3 regions of the Cupriavidus sp. SK-3 genome follow, and region 3 is predicted to be linked to each of the others. Evidence: predicted binding sites of a transcription regulator. Region 3 holds the regulator's gene; each other region holds the start of a gene.
The links. Region 3 encodes FNR, which switches genes on or off when oxygen is low (the NO sensors DNR and NnrR bind a similar motif). Its sites were predicted from a motif close to TTGATNNNNATCAA; they were not measured.
Positions count from the first base shown of each region.

Region 1 (5,534 bases), on a different contig from region 3:
GGCACCGCCGGCGACTGGGCTCCGCGTATCGGCCAGGGCTTCACCGGCCTGCTGAACTCCGTGCTGCACGGCAAGGGCGCCATGCAAGCCCGCGCCGGCACCACCGCCGACGATTACAGCGACTACGAACTGGGCCGTGCCGTGGTCTACATGGCCGACGCCGGCGGTGCCAAATTCCCGGAGCCCGCAGCGCCCGCTGCCGCCGCTCCGGCTACCGCCGCCGCCTCGGATGCCGCTGCCGCGCCTGCCGCCGCAGCAGCCCCGGCAGCTCCCGCCGGTGCTGCACCGGCTGCCGCACCGGCTGCTGCTGCTGCAGCGCCGGCTTCCGCCGAAGTGGGCAAGAAGGTCTACGACCAGGTCTGCGCCGCCTGCCACGCCGCCGGTGTTGCCGGCGCGCCGAAGCTGGGCGACAAGGCTGCCTGGGCGCCGCGCCTGAAGGAAGGCATGGACGCCGTTCACGCCTTCGCCCTGAAGGGCAAGGGCGTGATGCCGCCGAAGGGCGGCTACGCCGGCCCGGACGCCGACGTGATCGCAGCGGTCGACTACATGGCCAACGCGTCAAAGTAACCGGCCGGAAATCATCCCGGGCCACCCACCACGGCGCAAGCGGTGGAACGGACCCGGAGAACAAAAAGCCCGCGGCACGCCGCGGGCTTTTTGTTTGCCTGTGCCAGGCGTCAGTGGCTCAGACCACGCGCGAGTAGCGCAATGGCGCCGGCAGCGGCGTACCTGTATCAGCGCCCGGGGTTCCCGCTGGTGCCACTGCCGGCACCGCGTCCGCAGCCCGCCGCGCGTCTTCACGCAGGAAGCCGTCGAAGACCATCGCCAGCCGGCGCACCAGCAAGCGGCCCAGCGGGGTCACTTCGATGCGGCCGGGCTCGCATCGCACCAGGCCTTCCCCGGCAAGCCGCGCCAGGTCCGCCATCTCGCCAGCGAAGTGCGCGGCAAAGTCGATGCGATGCCGGGCTTCCACCGCTGCAATATCGAGCACGCCGTTGCACATCAACGCGCCGATGACCTCGCGCCGCAAGTGATCTTCATCGCGCATGGCGAAGCCGCGCATCACCGGCAGCACGCCGCCGTCGAGCACGCGGTAATAGTCGTCCAGCGTGCGCGCATTCTGTACATAGCGGCCCGCCACCGCCCCGATCGACGAGACGCCAAATCCAAGCTGGTCATAGCCGGCGTGGGTGGAATAGCCCTGAAAGTTGCGCTGCAGCCGGCCCTCGCGCTGGGCCACGGCCAGCGCGTCGTCCGGCAGCGCGAAATGATCCATGCCGATGTAGACATAGCCCGCGGCGGTGAGCTGCTCGATGGTGCCGACCAGGATGTCGAGTTTTTCAGCGGGCGCCGGCAGCGCGCGCTCGTCGATGCGCCGCTGGGGCTTGAATACGTGCGGCAGGTGCGCATAGCTATACACGGAGAGCCGGTCCGGGCGCATCGCCAGCACTTGCTCCACGGTGGCGGCGAAGCGCGCCGTGGTCTGGTGCGGCAGGCCGTAGATCAGGTCCATGCTGACCGAGCGGAAGCCGAGCCGGCGCGCGGCGTCGACCACTGCCCGGGTTTCGGCCTGCGATTGCACGCGGTGGATCGCTTGCTGCACCTCGGCGTCGAAATCCTGCACGCCCAGGCTGATGCGGTTGAAGCCGAGTTCGGCCAGCAGCGCCATCTGCGCGTCGCCGATCCGGCGCGGGTCGATCTCGATGGAGTGCTCGCCCTCGGGCAGCAGGTTGAAATGCTGGTGCAAGGCATCCATCACGCGGCGCATCTCCGCCGGGTCGAGGAAGGTCGGCGTACCGCCGCCCCAGTGCGATTGCACCACCTCGCGCCGCGCGCCGAGTTGTTGCGCCACCAGCGCCATCTCGCGCGCCAGGTAATCCACATAGCGGGCGCTGCGGCGATGGTCTTTGGTAATGATCTTGTTGCAGCCGCAGTAGTAGCAGATGTTCTCGCAAAACGGCACATGCACATAGAGCGACAAGGGCGGCTGCCGGCCGGCATCCACGCCGGCGCTGGCCGCGCATTCGGCCAGTGCCTGCCGGTAGTCCTGCTCGCCAAAGCCGCCATGGAAGCGGTCCGCCGTGGGATAGGAGGTGTAGCGCGGGCCGTTGATGTCCATGCGGCCGGCCAGCTCGCGGAAGTCCGACAAGGCATGCCGGTCCGGTGCCGAGGCGGCGCGCCCCGGTTGCTTGCTCTTGCAGGCGGCGCCGCAATTGCCGGAGCAGGTGTTCGGTGGACTGGCAAGGGAAACGGGGACGGATGCGGTGGCGCGGGTGAGCTCAGCCATGGGGCGGCCTTCGTGGTGGACTGGATGGCTCATCGTAGTGGGGGCCGCTCCTGCGCGCGTTGACCGGCATCAAGTCGTGGCCCATGACACCAGGGCCCTTGGCCGGCCACCAGCGGCCAGGCCGTCACAAGCGTGCGCCGCGTCATGCCAGCGTCACCTGGACCGGATAGGCTGCCCCGCGCTTGCCGGCTTTCCATCCACCAGCTCAATCCGTCCCTTCGGCCCCCATGCACGCTTCTCCCCTGATTGCGCAGGCGCATTGCGCGCCACAAATGCCGCGCCGCCGCCTGCTGGCTGCCCTCGGCAGCGCTCTGCTGGCGCCCGCCACGTTGCTGGCGCAGGCACCCCCGCGACGCCCGCTGGTGATTGGCCACCTGGTGGATCGCGGCGGCGCGCAGGCCGATCTCGCGCGCGACTACCTGGCCGGCGCCAAGGTCATGTTCGACGCGGCCAACGCCGGCGCGCGCGATCCGCGCGTGGTGCACGTGGTGCGGGAAGTCGAAACCGATCCGCGCGCTGCCACCGCGCAGGCGCTGTCGCTGGTCGACGGCGAGCGCGCCGAACTCCTGTTCGGTCCCAGCGACGCCTTGTTGCCGGTGCTGGCCGCCTCTCCCGAGCTGGCCCGGCGCGGCGTGCAGATCGTTGCGCCCTTATCGGGGCTGTCGCTCGCGGCCGATCATGTCTGGTACACGCGGGCCGACTACCGCGCCGAACTGGATGCGGCGATTCACCAGTTGCGCAGCTACGGGCTCAAGCAGCTGGCGTTGGCCGTGGCGCCGGATTTCGCTGCAGGAAGCCTGGCCGCCGGCACGCCGTGGCGGCGCCAGCTGGAGCAGGAGCCTGGCCTGCAAGCGCTGACGCTGGAAGCCGGCAAGGGCAGCGACGGCGGCGCGGCGGCGGCGCGCATCGCCGCGGCGCGCCCGGCGGCGGTGATCGTGGCCGGCGACACGCTGGCCTACGGCAATCTCGGCCGTGCGCTGGCCGCGCGGGGGTGGTACGGCTTCCTGGTGGGCTTGTCCGCGGTCAACCCGCTGGCGGCGCGCGAGATTCTCGGCGCCGGCTATAACGGCGGCATCGTGCTGACGCAGATTGCGCCAGGTCCGCAGGACCTGACCCTGCGCGTGGTCAAGGAGCACGTGGGCCGGATGAAGCAGTTCCTGGACGAGCCCGCTTCACCCGCCACGCTGGCTGGCTACATCGGCGCGGCCTGGCTGGTGCGGGCTGCGTTGTCTGCGCCGCGCGCCGCCACGCCGGCCGACCTGCGGCGTGCCCTGCAGGCCCGCGTCGATGTGGGCGATTTCGTGCTGGATTTCACGCATGGCTCGCGCGGCTCGCAATACGTGCAGCTCGCGGCGATGGGCAGCGCAACGGCCCGCTGAATGGTAGCGGCCGCGCACTAGCTGCCGCTCAGGCTCGTGGCAGCACGATCCGCACGCGCAGCCCGCCCTCCGGCCGGTTGGCCAGGCTCAGTTCGCCACCGTGGCGCGAGACGATATCCGCGGCGATCGACAGGCCCATGCCGACCCCGCCGGTGGCGCGGTTGCGCGAGGATTCGAGCCGGTAGAACGGCTCCAGCACGCGCGCCATTTCTTCCGGCGGAATGCCGGGGCCGTCGTCGCAGACGTCGATGACCACGCGCTCGGCGCTGTCGGCCAGCGCGATGCGCGCGCTGCCGCCGTAGCGGTGCGCGTTTTCCACCAGGTTGACCACGGCGCGGCGCAATTCGGCCGGATAGGCCAGCAAAGGCTCAGCGCCGCCGGACAGGCTGACGTCCTGGCCAATCTCCGTGGCGTCGTCCACCACCGCCTGCAACAGGGCATGCACATCCACGCGCTGGCGCGGCGCGGCGGCGCCGTCGCGCTCGCGCAGGTAATACAGCGTGGCATCGATCAGCCCGTTCATCTCGGCGAGGTCCTGGCGCAGGCGATAGCGCACCTGGTTGTCGTCGACCCCTTCGATACGCAGGCTCATGCGCGTGAGCGGCGTGCGCAGGTCGTGGGACACCGCGGCCAGGAAACGCGATTGCTGCGCCAGCTGGGTGCGGATGCGCTGCTGCATATGATTGAAGGCTTTGGCGGCGTCGCGGGCCTCGGCCGGGCCGCTGTCCTCGTCCAGCGGCGGCGCGTGCACGTCCTGGGCCAGCCGGCTGGCGCTGCTGGCAAGGCGCTGGACGGGCCTGGCCAGCAGGCGCGCTCCCACCCACGACGCAGCCACGATGGCCGCAAGCTGGAACAGCAGCCCCAGCCGGGGCGGGCCAAAGCCACGGCTGCCGCGCGGCCGGCGTGGCGGCGGCGGACCGCCTTGGCTGCTGCCCGCGCCCGCTTCGGCGCCGGACGGGGGGACTCCCCCGCGGCCTGGTTCGCCCGGCGGTGGGGGCGGAGGCTCGTCGCCGGGGACGAGAGTGAATCCGCTGTGCCCGGGGTGAGGAAAGATGCTCTCGATGACCGTGACGCCGAGCAGGTGCACGGCCAGCATGATCGCCGCCATCACCAGGAACAGGCGGATGAACATGGAGTCGTGGCGGGCCACCCAGGCCGGGCGCTCAGCCTTCGACGGTGCCGGTAAAGACATAGCCTTCGCCTCGGACGGTACGGATCAGCGCCGGGTCGCGCGGGTCATCGCGCAGCTTCTGGCGCAGGCGCGAGACCAGCAGGTCGATGCTGCGGTCGAAGACATCGAGATCGCGGCCACGCGCCTGGTTGATCAGCAGTTCGCGGTCGAGCACGCGGTTCGGGTATTCGATAAAGGCCAGCAGCAGGCGGAACTCGGCATTGGACAAGGGCACCACGGTGTCCTCGCCGTCCACCAGTTGCCGCAGCGTGGTATTGAGGCGCCAGTGGCCGAAACGCAGCTCATGGCCGCCCACCGCCGGGGGGCGCTTCACGCCGCCGCCCCGGCTGCGGCGCAGTACGGTGTGGATGCGCGCCACCAGTTCGCGCATCTCGAAGGGCTTGGTGACGTAGTCGTCGGCGCCCACTTCCAGGCCGACCACGCGGTCGGCCAGTTCGGTGCGCGCGGTGAGCATGATCACCGGCAAGTCGCCGCGCTCGCGGATTTCGCGGCAAAGCGCCAGGCCGTTTTCGCCGGGCAGGGAGAGGTCGAGTACCACCAGGTCGTAGTCGCGCACGGCCAGCGCGGCGCGCATGGCGGCACCACCCTCCGCGCCATCGGCTTCGATGCCGAAGGTGGCCAGGTACTCGGCCAGCATGGAGCGGATCTGTGGATCGTCGTCGACGATCAGCAAGTG
Region 1 is NZ_JFJV02000264.1:50,063-55,596, reverse strand. Features, by position in the region: gene CF70_RS28295 (c-type cytochrome) at 1-567, shown strand, start outside; gene hemN (oxygen-independent coproporphyrinogen III oxidase) at 686-2,119, opposite strand; gene CF70_RS28285 (ABC transporter substrate-binding protein) at 2,515-3,666, shown strand; gene CF70_RS28280 (ATP-binding protein) at 3,695-4,858, opposite strand; gene CF70_RS28275 (response regulator) at 4,830-5,534, opposite strand, start outside.
Region 1: the regulator FNR is predicted to act here: its motif matches at 2,347-2,360, upstream of hemN (oxygen-independent coproporphyrinogen III oxidase).

Region 2 (5,534 bases), on a different contig from region 3:
GAATTCCTCGATCACCACGCGCGCGCCGGCATCGCCGAGGCGGTTGTCGGCCAGCATCATGTCGACCGCGGCGTGCGCTTCTTCCAGCGTGGCGGCAACCACCACGCCCTTGCCGGCGGCCAGGCCGTCGGCCTTGATCACGATCGGCGCGCCCTGCGCGTCGATGTAGGCATGCGCCGCGGCGGCGTCGTTGAAGGTCTGGTAGGCGGCGGTCGGGATGCCGTGGCGCTGCATGAACGCCTTGGCGAAATCCTTGGACGATTCCAGCTGGGCCGCCGCTTGCGTGGGGCCGAAGATGCGCAGGCCCTTGGCACGGAAGATATCGACGATGCCGGCCGCCAGCGGCGCCTCGGGGCCGACTACCGTGAAGTGCACGCCCTCGCGCTCGGCAAAGGCGGCCAGCACTTCCGGATCTGTCAGGGGCACGTTCTGCAGACGCTTGTCGAGCGCGGTGCCGCCGTTGCCCGGCGCCACGTACACCACCTGCACCTTGGGCGACTGGGCCAATTTCCAGGCCATCGCGTGTTCACGACCACCCGAGCCGACAACCAATACTTTCATGATCTACTGCCAGAAAAAATGACGCATGCGAAATGCGAAAAGCGGCAGCCATGGCTCATCGAACCGCGCTGCCGCCGTGAGGCGAGGTCTTGCCCGATCCCCGCCTTACTCCTCGATCACCGCGTTGGTGAAGACTTCCTGCACGTCGTCCAGGTTTTCCAGGGCGTCGAGCAGCTTTTGCATCTTGACGGCGTCGTCGCCGGAGAAGCTGACTTCGTTCTGCGGCTTCATCGTGACGTCGGCCATCTCGGCCTTGAAACCCGCGGCTTCCAGCGCGGCCTTGACCGTGGCGAAATCGTTGGGCGGGCACAGCACTTCGATCGATTCGTCGTCGTTGGTGACGACATCGTCGGCGCCGGCTTCCAGCGCGACTTCCATCAGCTTGTCCTCGGCGGTGCCGGGGGCGAACAGGAACTGGCCGCAGTGGGTGAACATGAATGCCACCGAGCCTTCCGTGCCCATGTTGCCGCCGTTCTTGGAGAAGGCATGGCGCACTTCGGCCACGGTGCGGGTACGGTTGTCGGTGAGGCAGTCGACGATGATGGCCGCGCCGGCCAGGCCGTAGCCCTCGTAGCGGATTTCTTCGTAGTTGGCGCCTTCCAGGCCACCCACGCCGCGCTGGATGGCGCGCTGGATGTTGTCCTTCGGCATGTTCGCGTCCATCGCCTTGTCCATGGACAGGCGCAGGCGCGGGTTGGAATCGGCATCGCCGCCGCCGAGCTTCGCGGCGACGGTGATTTCCTTGATCAGGCGGGTCCAGACCTTGCCGCGCTTGGCGTCAGCGGCGGCTTTCTTGTGTTTGATATTGGCCCATTTTGAGTGACCGGCCATGATTCTCTCCGAAGCGCAAAACGTTTGATGCGCGCGCCCTGACGGCGCGCGCCGGCCGGGCCGGGCGAACAACGGGTGATCGGCGGCACGGCTGGATGGTGTTGTGTGTCTGTGAGCCGGCCTGGGGGCTGGCTATAATCAGCCCAGCATTTTATCACGCGGCCCCGCCGCCGCCGGTCCCGCGATCACGGGGGGCGGCGCACGGGCGGGGACGGTCGCGGCGATGCCGCTGTGCTGCCTGCCAACCTGAGAAACCATGGCCGAACCCATCCTCATCGCCAAGAACGCCGAGCTCGAACTTGCCCTGCTGCCCGAGATGGGCAACCGGCACGGCCTGATCACCGGCGCCACCGGCACCGGCAAGACCGTGACGCTGCAAAGCCTGGCCCAGGGTTTTTCGCGGCTGGGCGTGCCGGTCTTCATGGCTGACGTCAAAGGTGACCTGACCGGCATCTCCCAGCCGGGCAAGCTCTCCGACAAGCTCAAGGCGCGCCTGGCGGACCTGGGCCTGCCCGAGCCGGTGTGGGGCGCCTGCCCTACCACGCTGTGGGACGTATTCGGGCAGAAGGGCCATCCCGTGCGGGCGACGGTCTCGCATATGGGGCCGCTGCTGCTGTCGCGCATGCTGGACCTCAACGACACCCAGCAGGGCGTGCTCAACCTGGTATTCCGCATCGCCGACGCCAGCGGGCTGTTGCTGCTCGACGCCAAGGACCTGCGCGCCATGCTGCAGTACGTGGGAGACAACGCCGGGCAGTTCACCACCGAATACGGCAATATCTCGGCAGCCTCGATCGGCGCCATCCAGCGCGGCCTGATGGCGCTGGAATCGCAAGGCGCCGATGCGTTCTTCGGCGAGCCCATGCTCAACCTGGATGATTTCATCCAGACCGAGAACGGGCAGGGCGTGGTGAATATCCTGGCCGCCGACAAGCTGCTGAATTCGCCCAAGCTCTACGCCACCTTCCTGTTGTGGCTGCTGTCGGAACTGTTCGAGAAGCTGCCCGAGGCCGGCGATCTCGACAAGCCCAAGCTGGTGTTCTTCTTCGACGAGGCGCACCTGCTGTTCAACGACGCGCCCAAGGGCCTGCTCGACAAGATCGAGCAGGTGGTGCGCCTGATCCGCTCCAAGGGCGTTGGCGTGTATTTCGTCACGCAGAATCCCGTCGATATTCCCGACACCGTGCTGGGGCAGCTTGGCAACCGCGTGCAGCACGCGCTGCGCGCCTTTACGCCGCGCGACCAGAAGGCCGTCAAGGTGGCGGCGACCACCATGCGCGCCAAGCCTGGCCTGGACCTGGAGAAGGCGATCGGGGAACTCGGCGTAGGTGAGGCGCTGGTGTCGCTGCTCGACGCCAAGGGCATTCCCGGCATGACGGAACGTGCCTGGATAGTGGCGCCCGGCAGCCGGATCGGCCCCATCACCGATGACGAGCGCAAGCAGTTGCTGGCTGCGTCGCTCGTAGCCGGCACCTACGAGCAGGCGATCGATCGCGAGTCGGCCTACGAGAAACTCAAGGGCCGGGCGGCCGTGCCGGCGTCATCTCCATCCACCGCCGGCAACGGCGCGCCAGCGCCCACGGCAGGCCAGCCGGAGCAGGCACCCGCGCAGGGTGGCGGCTGGCTCGACCAGGCGGGCGAGATCTTCGGCGGGCTGACCAAGGGCACCGGCAAGACCGGGCGCGGCGATTCCATCCTGGAGTCGATGGCCAAGTCGGCGGCGCGCACGGTCGGCTCGCAAGTCGGGCGCGAGCTGATCCGTGGCGTGCTGGGCAGCCTGCTGGGTTCCGGCAAGAAGAAATAGGCGAAAGCCGGAAGGCGCCGGCGGCCGGTTCAGCGGCGTTGCGCCGCCGCCTCGTCTTCCCGCATCTTGCGCAGGAACAGCCGGGTGAAGAACCACCCCATGCCGATGATGAAGCCAATGACGCCGAGGCTCATCAGCCCGGTGCCGGTGGTAAACAGGATCTTCAAGGCTGCCATCTGGGTCTCCCTGGTCAGGCACGGCACACCGGATCATGTGCCGTTGCCGCCAGTCTAGGCAGACCCCTCGCCGCGCGGGTTGAGGCGGATCAAGCCGGGCGCAGAGAGCGCGGCTCGAGCCGTTTTCAAGGGAACGCTCAGTTCTTGGTCCCGAACAGCCGGTCGCCGGCGTCGCCCAGGCCCGGAATGATGTAGGCGTGCTCGTCCAGATGGCTATCCAGCGAGGCCACGAACAGCTTCACGCCTGGATGCGCCTTCTGGAACACTTCCACGCCTTCCGGCGCAGCCACGAGCGCGACGAAGGTGATCGCTTCGTCCGCGACGCCGCGGCGCTTCAGCACGTCGACCGCGTGCGCGGCGGAGTAGCCGGTGGCGACCATCGGATCGCACAGGATAAAGCTGCGGTCTTCCACATCGGGCAGGCGAACCAGGTATTCCACGGGGCGGTGCTGGTCATCTCGGTAGACGCCGATATGGCCGATGCGCGCCGAGGGAATCAGCTCGACCAGGCCGTCGCTCATGCCCACGCCGGCGCGCAGCACCGGCACGATGGTGAGCTTCTTGCCGGCGATCACGGGTGCATCCAGTTCGACCAGCGGCGTCTCGATGTGGCGCGTGGTGAGCGGCAGGTTGCGCGTGATTTCATAGCCCATCAGCAGCGTGATCTCCCGCAGCAGTTCGCGGAATGTGCGCGTGGACGTGTCCTTGTCGCGCATATGGGAGAGCTTGTGCTGGATCAGCGGGTGATCGAGGATGTACAGCTTGGGGAAACGCGGATCTTGCTTCATGGCGGGTAGGCGGCTGGAGTGGGCGCGATGGCCCGGTGCAGCCGGATTGTAATGGATGCGAAGCCGCGCGCCCCCGGCAGTGTCCCGGCCGGCGGCGCGCGGGGCCCGCCGCTCAATCCACCGAGATGCTGGCGCTCTTGGCGACCTTGCCGAATTTCTCATACTCGGACAGCGTCAGCGACTGCAGTTCCGCCGCGCTCGAGCCTTTCGGGTTGAAGCCCGCCTGGACCAGCTTGTCCTTGACGTCCGCATTACCCAGCGCCTCGACGAAGGCGGCATTGAGCGCCTGCACCACCGGCGCGGGCATGCCGGCGGGTCCGTACACGCCGAACCACGGCTCGACAGCGTAGCCAGCCAGGCCGGCCTCGGCCAGCGTCGGCACATTCGGCAGGGCGGGCGAGCGGCTCTTGCCGGCCACGGCCAGCGCGCGCAGCTTGCCGCCCTGGATGTGCGGCAGCGAGGCGGGCAGGTTGTCGAACATCACCTGCACATGGCCGCCCAGCATATCGTTGATGGCCGGGCTGCTGCCTTTGTATGGCACATGGGTCAGGCCGGCCTGCGTCATCTGCGAGAACATCGCGCCGGCCAGGTGCATCGACGTGCCGGTTCCCGCAGTCGCGTAGGTCAGGCCGGGGTGGGCCTTGGCATAGCTGACCAGTTCCGACACGGTTTTCACCGGCAGGCTGTTGCTGACTTCCAGCACGATGGTCGAGGTGCCTAGCAGGCTCACCGCGGTGAAGTCCTTGCGCGGATCGAATGGCACGTGCTTGTAGATATGCGGGTTGAGCGCATTGGTCGAGATCGCGCCGAAGCCGATGGTGTAGCCATCCGGCGCGGCCTTGGCGACCGCCTCCATGCCGATATTGCCGCCCGCTCCGGGGCGGTTTTCCACCACCACCGGCTGGCCGAGCTTCTCGGCTACTTTCTGGCCGACGGTGCGCGCGACCAGGTCGGTGGTGCCGCCGGCGGCATAGGGCACGATAAAGCGGATCGGCTTGGCGGGAAAATCCGCGGCGCTGGCGGCGCCGGGCAACCAGCCGGCCGCGAGTGCGGCCGCCGCGGCCACGGCGGCCATCAGCGGACGGGCGCCATGCTGGCCGGTCCGTGGCGCGGGACGATTGCCGCGGAAGGCGAAGCGAGGGGACACGAGGGAAAGGGGTACTGCCGTCATGAGTGAATGCTCCTGGTTCTTCTTATTGGGCACGTGTCGCACGCGCCGAGCGGCGAGCTTACGGCAGTTTCAGGATGCCTGCCAGCGGCGCCGTCGCCATCATCCAGCCGAAACCGGAGCCAGTCAGCAGAGGGTGCGTTGCATGGGGGATTCCTCAAGGAAGGTGACATCGCCCAACGGCCGCGCGCAGGGCAATGGCCGCC
Region 2 is NZ_JFJV02000018.1:27,237-32,770, forward strand. Features, by position in the region: gene purD (phosphoribosylamine--glycine ligase) at 1-561, opposite strand, end outside; gene CF70_RS01360 (YebC/PmpR family DNA-binding transcriptional regulator) at 667-1,392, opposite strand; gene CF70_RS01365 (helicase HerA-like C-terminal domain-containing protein) at 1,649-3,196, shown strand; gene CF70_RS34390 (DUF3149 domain-containing protein) at 3,226-3,372, opposite strand; gene upp (uracil phosphoribosyltransferase) at 3,510-4,160, opposite strand; gene CF70_RS01375 (Bug family tripartite tricarboxylate transporter substrate binding protein) at 4,273-5,235, opposite strand.
Region 2: the regulator FNR is predicted to act here: its motif matches at 3,452-3,465, upstream of CF70_RS34390 (DUF3149 domain-containing protein).

Region 3 (5,534 bases):
TCGCCAGCGTCTCCATGACCGCGCGGGAATATTTCGGCGGCTTTTCAGGATTCAGCCGGTCCAGGTATTCGCGCATGACGGGGCGGCTCTGAAAGCGCCAGCCGCTGGCCAGCGCCACGAGTTCCACGCCGCGCTGCTCCCAGTCGCGGCGCAACTCTTCCAGCAGCACCCGAATGGTGTCGGCACCGACGTCGTCGGCAAAAAGCCGGCGCAAGTCATTGACGCGCAAGGGTTCCTGCGCACAGATCAGCGCGGTCTCGAGGACGATCTTCGCCTCTTGGGTATTCATGTGATTGCGTGCAGCCTGTCTTTGCACCTGCGCCCCGGACAAACCCGGACGCACTGGAGATTGCGGGTTCAGCGGTTGGAATTGCCACCGCCATCTGACCGCGCAGCCAACCGCAATGCTTGATGCATGCAGTCGTGCGCTTTCTTTTTTGCATCGGGTGCCGGACCTGCCCGGCAGAAGATCGCCCGGCCACCGGCTATACCTGCCGGTCGACGGAGCCCTTGCGTCGCGCCTTCCCCCTGATGTGGCGGACCTGTCCGGCACGACGTCCGTCGCTCCGGGTGCAAGAAAAATACGGATATCGGGCCTGCTTGGCCTATTTCACCCCGCCCTGCCGTGGCTGGTCTTTTGAACCAAATAATCTTTTGAACCGGACGGCGGATTGGGAACGGTCCCTGGCGGTAATACGTGCTCGAGGGTTCCTGGCATGCATCCCCGAGTGCGAATGCTACCTGACGATGCCACGATGAAATACGCTGCGCGATATCGCTGTTCTTGCGATTGTATGGCATTCCCTGGCAAACCTGCAACCGATTCACACAGGCATCCGCCCGACAAAGTGCGCAATGCGCCATGAAGCGGCGTATCAGAAGACCAGACAGAAGCCGTGCGCAGCCAGCGTCTCTGGCAAAAGCAGCGCGCGCGCCACCCCGACGACACCAAAGGCAGTCACTGCCAAACCGGCAACAGTACGTACCGCCGGGCGGCGCGACCACTGCCTGAGGTAGCCGGACAGGCCCGAGATAACCAGCAGGTTTGGCAAAGTGCCCAGCCCGAACACGGCCATCACCAGCGCTCCCGAAGGGGCGTTCCCGGCCAGCAGCGCCATCGCCAGGGCGCCATAGACCATGCCGCATGGTACCAGTCCCCAGGCCAGCCCCATGCCGTAGCGGCGCAGCAGCCGCCCCTGCGGCAGGCCCAAGGGCGCCAGGCGCACGCCGGCGGCGGCAAGAAAACGGAGCAAACCGCCAGCGCCGCGCGCGGCAAACCGCTCCAGCCAGCCAGCCCCCACGACGCGCCCACGCAACATCCATAATCCCGACATGACCAGCATCATGCTGCCGATCCCGAACAGCCAGCGCTGCAGCGGCAGGTACTGGGCCTTCCAGACACCGGCGCCCAGGGTACCCAGCAACGCGCCCAACAGCGCATACATGCTCAGCCGCCCGGCATGCATCACCAGGAGTTCGAGCAGCCAGTGGCCCGGCCGGCGCAGGATGATGGCCGGCACACGGGCCGTGCCGCCCTGCTCGGCGGCAAGTGCAATCCCGCCGCACATGGCCGCGCAATGCACACCGCCCAGCAAAGCCAGGGTAAAAACGCTGAAGAGCACGCCTACGGTCAACTTCTCCTCCCAATCACATCCCCTGGCGCGGTAAAATGCGCCCTACGCGCCCCCGCGACTTCAAGAGGCGCTATCAACATGAAGCCCAGCGCCCGCGCACATCCGCGCAATCGCAAATCATGACGACGGGCACGGCAGGCGGCGCCACGCAGATGGCAGGCCCCGCCAGACCCGCGCCAGGCTAATGTGGATAGCGCTTCCAACCGACAGCTCTCAACGTCAAGCTTTCAACTCAATGCGCCTGCCACACGCGCTTGAGTGATTGCGCTAAACCGACAGGCCCCAATTGCTAACATCCATTCCCATTACCGAGATGTCGCCCCGCTGCTCCACTTGCTCGCTGGGACAGCTCTGCCTGCCCGTCGGCATGTCGCAGCAGGACCTCGAAAAAATGGATTCGCTGGTGCAGGAGCGCGTGCGCGTACGCAAGGGCGAGACCCTGTACCGCCTCGGCGATCCGCTCACCGCCGTCTATGCGATCCGCTTCGGCACGCTCAAAACCCACCTGACGATGGAAGATGGCCGCTCGCAGATCACGGGCTTCCACCTCCCCGGCGAAGTCGTCGGGCTCGACGGCCTTGGCGAAATGCAGCACGCATCCGACGCCACCGCCCTTGAGGATACCGAAGTTTGCGTGGTGCGCTTCGGCGACCTCCAGTCGCTGTCCGGTGCGCTCCCGTCGTTGCAACATCAGTTCATGCGGCTGATGAGCAAGGAAATCTCGCAGGACCAGGTGATGCTGATCACGCTGGGCTCGATGCGCGCCGAAGAGCGGCTTGCCGCCTTCCTGATCAACCTTTCGGAGCGCCTCTCCGCGCGCGGCTATTCGGCCTCCGAGTTCGTGCTGCGCATGAGCCGCGAGGAGATCGGCAGCTACCTCGGGCTCAAGCTCGAAACCGTCAGCCGCCTGTTCTCCCGTTTTGCGGAAGCCGGGCTGATCCAGATCCGCCAGCGGCACGTCAAGCTGGTCGACATGACAGGCATCAAGCAGATCATCAACAAGTCCTGCTAGTCCGGCGGGCATCGACCGGCCGCGCGGAGTTTCCCGGCTCCCGCGGCATTGGCAGCCGCCTTGCCCTCCTTGCGCGGCGCCAATGCCACGCCGCGCCGGCCCGGCCACGACACTCCTGCTCCGCCGCCCGCTGCCCCGCAGCGCGAAGATGCGCATCGCGCTCACTCCAGTTCGTCTGTCTCCGCCAGCCGCGTGGGCATGGTGTAAAGCGTCAGGCCGCTCGACAACGAACAAAGCGCCCACGCGACCAGGAAGCCCACGGTGTAAACCGCCTCCCGCGACGCCTCGACCGGCTGTCCGAAGAAGCGCAGATCGCCGGGATCGACCATCGAAAACACCAGGGCGGTCGTCAGCCCGGCTACCAGGAAGCCGGGCCATAGCACCCACATCAGCCAGCGCAGTCTCATGGTCACCTCGCCTGCGCCGTGGCCGGCTCAGCCTGCCGCCCGATACCCGTCTTCTCGACCACCAACCCGTGCCGCGATACGCCATCGACAACGGGCGGGTCCGGGTGCGTCATGGCCAGCCAGATCGTGACCCCGCAGGCCACCATCGCCAGCAAGGGCCCGCTCATCAGCAGCCATGGCCAGGGCTCCTTCCACCAGGGATTGCTTTGCTGCATCATCAAGCCTCCTCCAGATTTCTCGGTTCAAAGATTGCGCGGCACGATGAAGCTGGTGCCCTGGCTGATTTCCGCGCCGCCCCCACTGTCGTCTCCTGTCGCAGTGACTGTCACCTGGATCTTGTGGGTGCCCTGGCCAGCGGCTTCGATCGGCACGCGCACGCGAATCGGAATCAGGCGGTTTGAGGTGGGCTCGAGATTGCCGGCAGCGTGATCGTATTCCACAGCCAGGCCCTTCAGGTCATCACTGTCCGCGCGAATGGCCACATGCATCGGCGCCTCGGTCGTGTTGATCAGTTGCAGGCGATAGACGTTCTCGATCCAGCGTCCCTCCACTTCCCTGCCCAGCGCGCCGCGGTCGCGGATGATATCGACCTTGAGCGGCGTGCGCATGGCCAGCGACACCGTGAAGCCGGCAACCAGGACCAGCCAGATCACCGAGTACACCACCGTGCGCGGCCGGAACAGACGCTTGCGCGCCTCTGCCTCCGGCAGCACGCTGCGCATGGCGTTCTCCGACGTGTAGCGGATCAGCCCGCGCGGATACGCCATCTTGTCCATGACCTGATTGCAGGCGTCGATGCAGGCGCCGCAACCGATGCAATCGTACTGCAAGCCGTCGCGAATATCGATGCCGGTGGGACAGACCTGCACGCAGATGCTGCAGTTCACGCAATCGCCCAGGCCGGCGGCCTGGTGATCCACCTTGCGCGAGCGGCTGCCGCGCGGCTCGCCGCGGCCCACGTCATACGTCACCACATACGTGTCGCGATCGACCATCACGCTCTGGAAGCGTGCATAAGGACACATGTACTTGCACACCTGCTCGCGCATGAAGCCGGCGTTGCCCCAGGTGGCGAAGGCGTAGAACAGCATCCAGAACGTTTGCCACGGCCCCAGCGACAGGCTGAGCACGTGGCCGCCCAACTCGCGAATGGGCGAAAAGTACCCTACGAAGGTAAAGCCGGTCCATAGCGCGATCACGATCCAGAGCGTGTGCTTGGTGGCCTTGAGCCGCAGCTTGCGCGCGCTCCACGGATCGCCATCCAGGCGGATGCGGGCAAAGCGATCGCCTTCCACATGCCGCTCGATCCACATGAAGATTTCTGTGTACACCGTCTGCGGACAGGCATAGCCGCAGAACAGGCGACCCGCGATCGCCGTGAACAGGAACAGCGAGAGCGCAGAAATCACCAGCAGCACGGACAGGTAGATCACATCCTGCGGCCAGAGCACCAGGCCGAAGATGTAGAACTTGCGCGCGCCGAGATCGAACAGCATGGCCTGGCGGCCGTTCCATTGCAGCCAGGGCATGCCATAGAAGAACAGCTGGGTCAGGACCACCATCCAGACCCGCCAGCTCGAGAACGCCCCTGTGACCGAGCGCGGATAGATCTTGCGGCGGACTTCGTACAGGGTTTCATCCGAGGTTTCCCCATCCCCCGTGGCGGATGCGGGCGCCCGCAGAGGCCCCCAGGCGGCTCCGTGCTTTCTCAGCGGTTCCGGTTCCGGGGCATTCATGGGCGATCACCCCCAGCGGCACGCAGGCTCCCTACGCAGGCGTCGCGGTTCATTGCCCGCTCCCTGCGGGGGCTGCCCCATTGTTCGACAGTCCCCAGACATAGGCCGTCAGCATGCGGATGCGCTCCGGCGTCAGGATTTCCTCGTGTGCCGGCATGTGGTTGTTGTGACCCTTCAGGATGGCGTCGACGATGTTTGCCTCCGAACTGCCATACAGCCAGACCTTATCCGACAGGTTGGGCGCACCGAGCGCCTGGTTGCCCTTGCCGGAAGAACCATGGCAGGCCGCGCACGTGGACTTGAATGTGCTCTCGCCACGCGAGGCGCGAATCGGATCGGAAGACAAGCCTGACAGCGAACGAACGTATTGCGCCACGTCGCCGGCCAGTTTGCCGTCGATGGTCGAAGCGAATGACGGCATCACGCCGTTACGCCCCTTCGTAATGGTCTGGGTGATGGTGGCGGGATCGCCGCCATACAGCCAGTCGTTGTCGGTCAGGTTGGGAAAGCCGCGGCTGCCGCGCGCGTCGGAGCCATGGCATTGCGCGCAGTAGTTGAGAAACAGGCGCTGCCCGATCTCGCGCGCAGCCGGATCCGCGGCCACCTGCTTGACGTCCATCTGCATGTACTTGCCATAGACATCGTTCTGCACCTGCTCAGCCGCCTTGCGATGCGCCTCCAGCTCGACCCGGCTGGAGGTCTTGAGCACGCCGGCGTAGGAACCCAGTCCCGGGTACAGCACCAG
Region 3 is NZ_JFJV02000194.1:9,419-14,952, reverse strand. Features, by position in the region: gene scpB (SMC-Scp complex subunit ScpB) at 1-289, opposite strand, end outside; gene CF70_RS18845 (sulfite exporter TauE/SafE family protein) at 876-1,634, opposite strand; gene fnr (fumarate/nitrate reduction transcriptional regulator Fnr) at 1,921-2,646, shown strand; gene CF70_RS18835 (hypothetical protein) at 2,808-3,053, opposite strand; gene CF70_RS18830 (FixH family protein) at 3,056-3,271, opposite strand; gene ccoG (cytochrome c oxidase accessory protein CcoG) at 3,296-4,789, opposite strand; gene ccoP (cytochrome-c oxidase, cbb3-type subunit III) at 4,839-5,534, opposite strand, start outside.